One region of the Sphingobium sp. B2D3A genome, then DNA from elsewhere that is predicted to be linked to it. Evidence: riboswitches for the same ligand, from Rfam matches in the RefSeq annotation. Region 1 holds a riboswitch; the other holds the start of a gene.
What was found. Region 1 has a riboswitch for cyclic di-GMP ahead of M2337_RS01720 (DUF4402 domain-containing protein). Riboswitches for the same ligand answer to the same signal wherever they lie in the genome.

Region 1 (5,628 bases):
TATCAAAGGTGATCCGCTTTGGATTGATGTTGAGGCTGGCGCTCCCGCCGGCCTGCTCTGTCGTCGCAGGCTGGGCAGAAGAGGAAGTGCCAAAAGCGGATGGGAAGGCGCCAGCGACCAACGCGATAGCGATAGCGACGCTTTTGCGTTGGTTCGCAGATCGCGTGACACACTTCACGACGCCTGGCAGAGTCATCACCGGCGTCTCCAGCTCATTCATATTGCGCCAGGACCAGCAAAGGCCCGCCGTCGGGCCCGTAGCTGTTGCGCAGCGCTTTCAAAAGAAACGGCGGAACAGACAGAAGCCCATCGCCGCTCAGCCGGCCCATGAGGACATCCTCGAACCCTGAGGGACCGGCTTCAAAGGACGGGAAATTATCATCGCTCAGCGTCGCAATCGGTACCCTGAGCGAACCCCCTGTACCTGGCTGGACGAATGCTTGTGAGACCAGGAGAGAAAACGTCTGGTTGCTGCCCCCGGCGATTTGAATAGGAGCGGCCATGGAAAGCCCGGCGTTTTGGTCGCTCTCGTTTGACTGCGGCCCTGGCGACAAGATCATGACCCGGAGGCTCGACTGAAGAACCAGCACCGGCTGCAGAACAATGTCCTTCGCCGATTGCGTGATCGAAGCTGGCTCCACGATCGAAACCTGGCCTTTCGCAGTCGCTTCCGCCGCGTTCGCCTGTGAGGCTGCAAGCGCCGCGCAAAGGCACAGCGCTCCCAGCGCAGGAGCGGTCGCCCGCAACAGGCGCACTCCCATCCGGATGGATGATGAGACCGTCACGAGACGCTCCTGCCACAGGTCAGTTGTAGGCGACGGTCGCCGTGAAGCTGCCCGAGTAATTGCCAGAGGCCTGCGTATTGGGCAGGGAGAAGCTACCGCCGACGCCGAAGGTCGCGGTGCCAGCTGTGCCGATGGAGCTGGACAATGTGCCCGTTGCGGCACTCGGCGTCAGCGTGACGGTGATCGTGCCGCCGGGCGTACCGGTCATGGAGAAGCTGGCGGGCACCGAGATCGAGAAAGTCTGCCCCCCTTCACCCGAGACCGTATAGGCGGCGCGCGACGTCGTGCCGCCAGCGGCAACGGCGTCGCCGGAACCAGACAGGCTGCGATTGCCCGTCGAGGCATCGACAGTGACCGTGTTGGTCCCTGCTACCGAGGGTTTCACGATCGTGCCGAACGCAAGGTCGCTGGTTTTTGCGATCGAAATCGGCTGAACAATCCGGGCTGTACCCGTGGTCGACACAGATGCTGAGGACTGAGCGTAGCTTGCCGCCGGGATGGAACCCAGAAGCGCAATTGTCGCGATAGACTTCAAGTTCACGAACATGACGATGTCTTTCTCTTACTTGATATGCACATGAATTTAATCGGAAAATATCAGACCCCACCCGCCTTGGAGGCCCTCGGGCGGCATCGTTTCGCGGATCTTGGGATTACAAGCGGGTGCATCTGGCGAGCCAGTCGCAAGCAACTGGATCACGTGATGATCGGTAAGGGTGCTTGCTGACCGTCGCCAAAGACGGGCCGTTGCCTGATGAGGGCGGAAAGGATCTGGAAGGCGCGAGGACGACAGGTCCACAATAGTTCTCCGTTTCGGTAACCCCGCTATCCCTGTGAGGGACCGGAGGCTTTGCGTCCCATCGTCGCCGATGGTTTGCCGTTTCGACCGAGAATCTCGGGCGCTATTAGGTAAATTTTGATTTAACTATTATACGCTACACAGTCAACGCCTATGTGGTGAACGACCAGATGGAGAATTGTGCGACTACTCCCATGTCGAACCGCAGATCGAGTAGCCCGATTAGGAGCGCGTTTGTTTTCAATGAAATAAACGCGAGGTTTGGATCATCAGAGCCTAAGCAACACGCCAATAACTTCGCGGACTGAAACGAACCGACGATGCGGTTAGCTCGCGCCAAACCGAATTCCATGAGGATGTATTTCGTTGCCGCCGCTATGATCCTGATGAATTACACATCCGGGCTAAATGCCAAGGCCCGTCTCGCGAAAAACGCCGCTTGGGCTCCTCTCCCCCCGCTTCGCTTGTCAGGGCGTGGAGCGCGCGACGCGGCCAAGCGTCGGTCCTCGTTTGAGCGTTTGCGGGGTGGGGTGCGGCCTCAGGATGTCGGCGCAATGCCGGAGAGCAACCGCCTCAACCGGCAGAGCGCACGAAATTCTGGCTGATCTGCTGGCCGGACCGCGCCAGTCTGCGTACCTCGGGCAGCCGGGACGCTTCATATCGCACGAGCGCGGCTTTGGGGTCGGTCCGCAAGGCCGCCGGGTCGAGGCAGCGCGCGAGGGTGAGAGCATCTTGCGCGGCGGTTGCAAAGCCATTGCCCGTCATTGGCGTGCAGACATGGGCAGCGTCGCCAACCAGACACATGCGGCCGGCGACGAGGCGGTCGGGACAATATTCCACGACCGGTGTGCCGAGCACCGCTTTGCGGGCGATACATTCCAGGATCGCATCGCGCCAGGGCGATGGCCAGTGCCGGCGCGCCAGTGCGGCCAGCTCATCGAACAGTGCATCCGGCATGTCGTTCGGGCGTAGCGAATGCCGCACCAGCGGGCCCTCGACCGCCCCTGTGCTGCGGAGGATTGCGTTATGTCCGGCGTCGTACCAGCCCCAGCCGACCCGGCGGCGGCCGCGCTCCGGACTGCCATCGGCGGCTGTCAGCGGAAAGCCGAGAAGCACATAGGGCCCGGACTCGAGAAACTCCAGATTGGGCGGATAGCGGACAGACAGCGCCGACTCTTCGGAAAAGCCGACCCAGGCCAGATACTCCGCGAAGACCGCATCGGGGCGCTCCGGACTGACCTGCCGCCGCACGACGCTCTGATAGCCGTCCGCGCCGACCAGCACCTTGCCGTCGAACCGCCGACCATCGGCGGTCCTTGCCCAGTCCCGATCCTCCGCCTCTCCCGTCGCTTCCACACAGGCGTTCTGCAGGACCACAATGCCCGCCCCGTCCGCCGCTGCGCGCAGACCGCGATAGACCGATTGCCATGCCTGGACGCCCGTCGCGAGCGCGCCCGTAGCGTGAGGACGCCCAGTCAACTGCTCGAGCAAGCCATAGCCGACCTGCAGCGCGGCCCCGGTGCGGTCGGTATCGGTCGAGCGCTCCAGGAGCGTGATCGAGAAGCCATGCCGCGACAGTGCGAGGCCGGTCATGAGGCCGGCAAGCGAGCCGCCGACGATCAGAATGTCGCTCATCCGCTCCGGGCTTGCCGACATCAGCTTTTCGGCGTCACCCAGACCTCGACGGGGGCGACGAACTTGCCGGGCGCCGGTTTGCCGACCTGCACGCGATCGATCGTCACCAGCTCGCCGCTTTCCAGATTAAAACTGGCCCAGGGCTTGGGCATGCGACCGAAGGTCATTTTCTGAACGGGTTGGCCGGTGGCCGAATTCATGATGGTTGCGATGACACTCATGGCCCAGCCGATAGCCATCACGGCGTGCCTCGGTCCAGCGATATTGATGGCCTGCCGACGCCGCGCGGGTACATCCGACGGGTTCGTTTGAAATTTCGCTTTTCCGGTGCGCGGATAGGTCCCGTATCTCGCGCCGACCCCGTCGTCCGGCCAAGCTAACGGGAAACTCGCTAGCCAATATAGTCTTGCGAGTGAAATTCGCTCGCGCCGGGGGCCGACCATCTGCCCATTTCAAAATACGAAAGATACGAAAGTAATTGACTTTCGTTGTCAGGCCCTGCGAAGGTCGCTCCATGGATATTGCGTATGATGTTCTGGTCGTTGGGGGAGGTATAAACGGCGCTGCGATTGCGCGCGATGCGGCGGGTCGTGGCGCGCGTGTCATGCTCGTCGAGCAGGACGATCTCGCCGCGCACACCTCCTCCGCCAGCACCAAGCTCATTCATGGCGGGCTGCGCTATCTCGAGCAATATGAGTTCCGGCTGGTCGCCAAGGCCCTGGCGGAGCGGGAACGGCTGATGCGTGCGGCGCCGCACCTCATCCGCCCGCTCGAGTTCGTATTGCCCCATGATCGCGGCATGCGGCCCATGTGGATGATGCGCATCGGCCTGTTTCTCTATGATCGGCTGGGCGGGCGCAGCAGCCTGCCCCACTCCCGGGCGATCAGGCTGGCCGGGGATGGCTATGGCAGCGCCATTCAATCTCGATTTGGCCGCGGCTATGTCTATGCCGATTGCTGGGGCGACGACAGCCGCCTCGTCGTCGCCAACGCGCAGGATGCCGCCGAGCATGGCGCGACGATCCTCACCCACACAAAATGCCTCGCCGCACAAAGGGATGAGCATGGCTGGCGCGTGTCCTTGCTGGGCACTGACGGCACGCCGTTCTCCGTGACCGCGCATGTGCTCGTCAACGCCACCGGTTCCTGGGCCGCTGATTTCCTGCCCGAGCGGGCCGGCGTTGCGGGCGCGGGCACATTGCGGCTGATCAAGGGTAGCCACATCGTCACCCGCAAGCTGTATGAGGGCGACCACGCCTATATCCTGCAGAATCCGGACAAGCGCATCGTCTTTGCCATTCCCTATGAAAACGACTTCACGCTGATCGGCACGACGGATGTGGAGTGGCAGGGCGCGCCGGACGTCGTGACGATTGACGCTGCCGAGACGGATTATCTCTGCAACTCCGTGAACCGCTGGTTCGCCACGCAGATCACGCCGCAGGATGTGATGTGGAGTTTCGCCGGCGTGCGCCCGCTCTATGACGACGCGACGACCAACGCGTCGGAGATCAGTCGCGACTACGTCCTCTCGCTGGATCATGCTTGGGGCGCGGCGCCGGTGATGAGCGTTTTTGGCGGCAAGATCACCACGCACCGCGCGCTGGCCGAAGAGGTGATGGACAAGCTCGCCCGGCACCTCCCGAACCTGCGACCGGCCTGGACAGCCACCGCTCCGCTGCCCGGCGGCGACTTGGGCGCGCGAGGGCTGGACGGCCTCATTGCCGACCTGCGGAAGAAGGTCGGTTTTCTGGGCGAAAGCACCATCCGCCGCCTGGCGGAGAGCTATGGCTCACGCATCTTCAAGCTGCTCGCAGACGTGAAGACGGCGGAGGACCTCGGCCAGCATTTCGGCGCCGGGCTCACGCAAGCCGAAGTGAATTATCTTCTCGCGCATGAATGGGCACGCTCGGTCGACGATATTGTCTGGCGTCGATCGAAACTTGGCCTGCATATGCGCAAGGAAGAGGTGGCGGCGCTGGAAGCCTATCTCGCGGATCATGCGAGGTTGGACGTCAACGCCGTCGGATAAATGACAATCGATAAACGTGGAGGGGCCAATGTCACCGGGGAAGGCATTTATTGGAGAACTGATCTCCGAATGCATTGCAGTGTTCATCATCATCACCATCGGCTGTTCTGCCGCCGCGATGTATTTTCTCTATGATCCAAGCCCTTACAGCACAGCCTATTTCGGGGTGTGCATCACCTGGGGCCTTGCCGTCACCATCGCCATCTATGTGACGGGCGCCGTCTCTGGGACGCACGCCAACCCGGCAGTCACCCTCGCGCTCATGATCTATCGCGGCTTCCCCGGGCGCAAGGTCGTGCCGTTCTGGCTGGCGCAAATCCTCGGCGCGTTTCTGGGTGCCGCCGTGGTCTACATGATGTTCTCGCCGGTGATCGATG
Region 2 (5,628 bases), 720 kb from region 1:
GCACCGACCGTGCCAAGCACGCCGCCATTTACGTCGCCGCCCGTGGCCGTTCCGCCGCCAAGCACGCCGCCGCCTGACACGTCACCGCCCACGCCCACGGCGCCGCCGACAGACCCGACGGTCGAACTCACCGCGCCGAGCACGCCGCCCACGGCCCCCGTGCCACCGCCGGGCAGGGACGCGCCGTTCGGCAGCACATTGGCGTTGACCAGCGCCGGATCGCCGCTCCCCAGCAGTTGATTGCCGCCGAGCGCGACATTCAGCAGATTGTCGGAAATGCCGCCGGTGGGCGCCGTAATGTTGGTCACCCGTACATCGGCGATGCCGTTCACTGTCGCCAGCGCGGTATTGCCTGCGTTCAGCACGCCGGCGGATGCGAGCGTGCCCGTCGGCTGGGTGTCGCCAAGCACGCCGACGCCGATCGCGCCCGCTGTGCCATCAAGACCGTTGGTCACGGTGCGACCGCCAACATCGATGGACACCACATCGCCGACCACGCCTTGCGCGCCCTGCAGCAGCAGCGTGCGGCCCTCGCCGGCATCGACCAGCACCGTGCCGGTATCCTGCAGCACCCGCGTGATCGTGCCGGTCACGGGCTGCGTGACTGGCAAGGCAGCGGCGATGGGGGTGGTCACGCCTTGCTGGCCATCCGCGACGCCGAGCACGGCATTGCCGGCCGTCGCCAGAACCGGGGAGACCTGCGTAACGACGCCCCCAGCCAGACCGCCACCGGTGCCGCCGCCGCCATCGGCCGATCCGCCGCCCCCGGTATTTCCGCCGCCGGTGTTCCCACCGCCGGTATTTCCGCCGCCGCCCGTGTCAGTGCCGCCGCCGCCATTGTTGCTGCCGCCATCGCTGCTGCCGCCCGACCCGGGCGCTGGCGAGCCGACATTGGCGTAGCGGGAATAACCGCTGGTCTCGCAGGCGCTCAGCAGCATGGCGAGCGCGGAGCAGGCGGCTATGGCGGGCATGGCCCGGCATAGTCGTGACGTTCTGTTGGATCGGAATGTCGTCGTGGAAAGAACCTGAGCCATTGCGTCATCTCCTGTCAGGCTTGCAGCCGGGCTGGAGACGGAGCTATCCGATGGCAGGCCCACGTAGCGCGGAGCGGTGTGGAGCGATCATAGCCAGAGCGAGGCGTAGACACGCACACACAGCTCCGACCTCGGCTCCTTCGGCAACCCCGCTACCTTGAACCCAAGGCCGGAAGCTTTGCGTCACGGCGTCACCACCGCTTTGCCATTATCGGGATCGGAGTGATCCTGCGCTTGAAATGTCAAGCGCTGGAAAAGGTTCATGGAAAAGAGTCTGAACTTAACTTTTATCATGCCTGGGAGAACGTGCCGCCCGAGCGGGACCGTCCTGGCTCCCTTCGTCGCACCGGACTCGACAAGCCCGGCGAGGAATTCTATACCGCCCGATATGGAACAGACCGCCATCAGGGGTCGGCCCCGCGAATTTTGCTGCGAGCAGGCGCTTGCGGCCGCGTTGCGTGTGTTTTGGACCAAGGGTTATGAGGGCGCGTCGCTCAGCGAGCTGACGGACGCGATGGGGATCACCCGCCCGAGTCTCTATGCCGCGTTCGGCAACAAGGAGGCCTTGTTCCGGCAGGCGCTCGATCTCTACGAGCGGGAGAAGCTGGCCTATATCGGTCCGGCTTTGGATATGCCCACCGCGCGCGGCGTGGCGCAGCATCTGCTCGATGGCGCACTCTCCACGATTGCCGGCAATGGCCAGCCCACCGGCTGCCTCAGCGTGATCAGCGTCACCGCCTGTGGCGCGGAAGCGCAATCGATCCGTGAGGAAGTGCTCAAGCGCGGCGAGACCGTGAAGCGGGCACTGGTGGCCCGGATGCAGCGCGCCATCGACGAGGGCGAGTTTGTCGGGCCCACCGATGCGGAAGCGATCACGAAGTATCTCATCGCCGTTTTGCAGGGCATGGCGGTTTTGGCCGGCTCCGGCACCACGCGGGAGGAGCTGGAGCGCGTTGCCGAGACGACTATGGGGATGTGGCCTAGCCGCTGAAGCGCCTGGGGACCCAAGACCGATTTTGCGCGCTGCAAAATAAAATATCGGTCGGTACAAAAAACCGGGTTGACGCCTGAACATCCGATTAATATACCAGTCAGTACAGAAGGCGTGGGAGTGCGTGCGGCTTGGCCGGGCGCGTTCTGCTTGCCCGACTTGATTTGACAGCAATTTCATAGGTTCTGGTTTCGGGACGGACGCGCCGGTCGCGCACCGTCTTTCCCGGATCGATCCCTGGCATCCGCGATGCGCGCGCCCGGCAGCACTGGCTGTCCGGGGCTACCCCGTCGTGCCTGCCGGGGAAGCAGGAGGAGACATGGTGATGGCATATCTGGATCTGAGAGATGGCGGGGCACGGGCGATGGTCCCGGGTGTCACTGCATCGGAGGCTGCAAGCCTCCAGGTGCAGGATGGCCACCTCCTTCCGGTCGAGTGGACGATTGTCCGCCTTGCGCGGGAGGACGGTCTGTCTTCCCTCCGCGAGGAGAGCCGCCTGGGCCGCCTGCTGCGCCTCGTCTTCGGCTTCCGCCGGGCCATGCCGTTGGCGAGCGCGCGCCTCGAAGCGCTGCGGCGCATCGCGGTGCTGAGCTGGCACCATGGCTACAACATCGCCCCATCCGAGCTCGGTCGCTTTTACGAGGCCGGCTACACGACCCATCAATATGAGACGCTGCTCCGCCACATCGGCGCCCTGCGTCTGTCGATCAAGCGGAGGAACCGCGCATGAACATGCTCAAGAAACTCAGCCCGGCGGAAGCCACGCCCATCGACGCCGGCACGACGCGGCGCCGCTCGCTGACCCGTGCCGCCTGGGTGGCGCTGCCGGTGCTCGCCATTGCCGGGGCCTATGCGCTGATGCGCCCGTCGCCCCCGGCTCAGGCCGCGATGGCGGCACCCACTGTCACCGTTTCGGCCCCGCTCGCGCGCGAGATCATGCTGTGGGACGATTATGTCGGCCGGTTCGAGCCGAGCCGCGCGGTCGAGGTGCGTCCGCGCATTTCCGGCCAGATCACGGCCGTGCATTTCACGGACGGGCAGATGGTCCGCGCTGGTCAGCCGCTCTTCACCATCGATCCGCGCCCCTTCCAGGCTGCGCTGGCCGAGGCGCGCGCTGGTGTCGCCACGGCCCAGAGCGATCTCGCGCTGGCCCGCAGCGATCTTGAGCGCGCCGAACGGCTGGTGGCGGTAGAAGCCGTTTCCAAGAGCGAAGTCGACCGGCTCCGCGCCCGCGTCTCGGCAGCATCGGCTGCGCTGGCCGGTGCCCAGGCCCGTGCCCGCAGCCGCGCGCTGGATCTTGAGTTCACCACCGTGCGCGCGCCCATTGGCGGCCGCATCTCGGATCGGCGGATCGACCCCGGCAACCTCGCATCCTCGGGAGAGGGCGCATCCGGCACGTTGCTCACCACCATCAACGCGCTCGATCCGATCTACTTCACCTTCGAGGGGTCCGAAGCGCTGTTCCTCAAGACCAAGCGTGATGCCGATGCCGACGCCACGCCGGTCGAGATCAAGCTGCAGGACGAAAATGCCTATCGCTGGAAGGGCAAGCTCGACTTTACCGATAACGGCCTTGATCCGCGCTCGGGCACCATTCGCGCCCGCGCCGTGCTGCCAAATCCCGATCTGTTCCTGACGCCGGGCATGTTCGGCAACATGCGCCTCTCCACCGGCGCGCCAACCCGCGCGCTGCTGGTGCCGGACACCGCCGTGCAGACCGATCAGGCGCGCAAGACGCTGCTCGTCGTCGGCAAGGATGGCACCGTCGCCGCCAAGCCGATCGAGCTTGGGCCGGTTGTCGATGGCCTGCGCGTCGTGCGGGCCGGGCTGGATCCCGCGGATCAGGTGGTGATCGTTGGCACCCAGCTCGCCATGCCCGGCGGCAAGGTGCAGGTCCGCAAAGGCCGCATTGCGCCTGAGACGCAGCCGGCGACGCCTGCCGCCGCCACCGCGCTGATGTCCGGCCAGGCCACGTTTACGCGCTAGGTCGTGATCGGCTTCGCCTGAAGCCGATCCTGATCCGGTCCCTTTTGCTTTCCGCATGTCCGAGCCGTCAGGTGAAGCCGCCTGACCCGGACATGCTCTGAGCGCTGCCCCCGAGGAGATCTCCTCATGCGTCTGTCCCGTTTCTTCATCGACCGGCCGATCTTCGCGGCCGTCATCGCCGTCATCATCACGATCATCGGCGCGATCAGCTATTTCTTCCTGCCCGTTTCGCAATATCCCGAGGTGGTGCCGCCGACGGTGACCGTCTCGGCCATGTATCCCGGCGCCTCTGCCGAGACCGTGGCGGAGACCGTCGCCAGCCCGATCGAGCAGGAGATCAACGGCGTCGAGAACATGCTCTATCTCTCGTCGCAATCGACGGGGGACGGGCGCGTGGTCGTCACCGTCACCTTCAAGCAAGGTACGGACCTCGATGAGGCGCAGGTTCTGGTGCAGAACCGCGTCGCCATTGCCGAGCCGCGCCTGCCGCAGGAGGTGCAGCGCCTCGGCATCGTTACCAAGAAGACCTCGCCGGACTTCCTGCTGGTGGTGAACCTCATTTCGCCTGATGGCTCGCTCAATCGCGAGTATATTTCCAATTACGCGCAGACCCGCATCAAGGACCGGCTGGCCCGCATCGAGGGCGTGGGCGACGTGCAGCTCTTCGGCTCGCGCGATCTCTCCATGCGCGTGTGGATCGATCCGCGCCGTGCGGCGGCGCTGGGTCTGACGGCCGGCGACATCGTTTCCGCGCTGCGCCAGCAGAATGTGCAGGTCGCCGCCGGCACGCTCGGCCAGCCCCCCTCGGGCGGATCGGCCTTCCAGCTCAATGTCGAGACGCAGGGTCGCTTCACCGATCCGCAGCAGTTCGCCAATGTCGTCATCCGCACCGACGATCAGGGCCGGCAGGTCCGCGTCTCCGATGTCGCGCGCGTTGAGCTGGGCGCCGAGGATTACGGCACGTCGGCCTACCTCGGCGACAAGGACAGCGTGATCATCCCCGTCTTCCAGATGCCGGGATCGAACGCGCTGGCCGCTGCCGAGGCGATCAAGGCGGAGATGAACGTCCTGGCCAAGGACTTCCCGCAGGGCCTTGAATATCGCATTGTCTACAACCCCACCGAGTTCATCCAGAAGTCCATCGACGAGGTCGTGAAGACGCTGGTCGAGGCGGTGATCCTCGTCGTGCTCGTCATCATCGTCTTCCTGCAGAAATGGCGGGCGGCGCTGATCCCGGTGCTGGCGATCCCGGTCTCGCTCATCGGCACGTTCGCGGTGCTGGCGGGCATGGGCTATTCCATCAACAACCTCTCGCTGTTCGGCCTCGTGCTCGCCATCGGCATCGTCGTCGATGACGCCATCGTGGTGGTCGAGAATGTCGAGCGCAATCTGGAGAACGGGATGACTCCGCTCCAGGCGGCGCGCACCTCCATGGATGAGGTGGGCGGGGCGCTGATTGCCATCGTGCTGGTGCTGTGCGCCGTGTTCGTGCCGACCTTGTTTATCGGCGGCATGTCCGGCGCCTTCTACCAGCAGTTCGCGATCACCATCTCGGCTGCGACGATCATCTCGCTGGTCCTCTCGCTCACCCTGTCGCCCGCCTTCGCGGCGCTGCTG

Region 2: another riboswitch for cyclic di-GMP. It lies ahead of M2337_RS05205 (hypothetical protein); the one in region 1 lies ahead of M2337_RS01720 (DUF4402 domain-containing protein).

The regions. Positions count from the first base shown of each region.
Region 1 covers NZ_JAOQOI010000001.1:397,467-403,094, forward strand. Annotated here, with positions in the region: gene M2337_RS01710 (hypothetical protein) at 1-220, opposite strand, end outside; gene M2337_RS01715 (hypothetical protein) at 213-785, opposite strand; gene M2337_RS01720 (DUF4402 domain-containing protein) at 805-1,332, opposite strand; cyclic di-GMP riboswitch class I at 1,598-1,674, opposite strand; gene M2337_RS01725 (FAD-dependent monooxygenase) at 2,158-3,219, opposite strand; gene M2337_RS01730 (hypothetical protein) at 3,240-3,440, opposite strand; gene glpD (glycerol-3-phosphate dehydrogenase) at 3,734-5,251, shown strand; gene M2337_RS01740 (MIP/aquaporin family protein) at 5,280-5,628, shown strand, end outside.
Region 2 covers NZ_JAOQOI010000001.1:1,121,756-1,127,383, forward strand. Annotated here, with positions in the region: gene M2337_RS05205 (hypothetical protein) at 1-971, opposite strand, end outside; cyclic di-GMP riboswitch class I at 1,174-1,251, opposite strand; gene M2337_RS05210 (TetR/AcrR family transcriptional regulator) at 1,423-2,025, shown strand; gene M2337_RS05215 (hypothetical protein) at 2,351-2,755, shown strand; gene M2337_RS05220 (efflux RND transporter periplasmic adaptor subunit) at 2,752-4,011, shown strand; gene M2337_RS05225 (efflux RND transporter permease subunit) at 4,138-5,628, shown strand, end outside.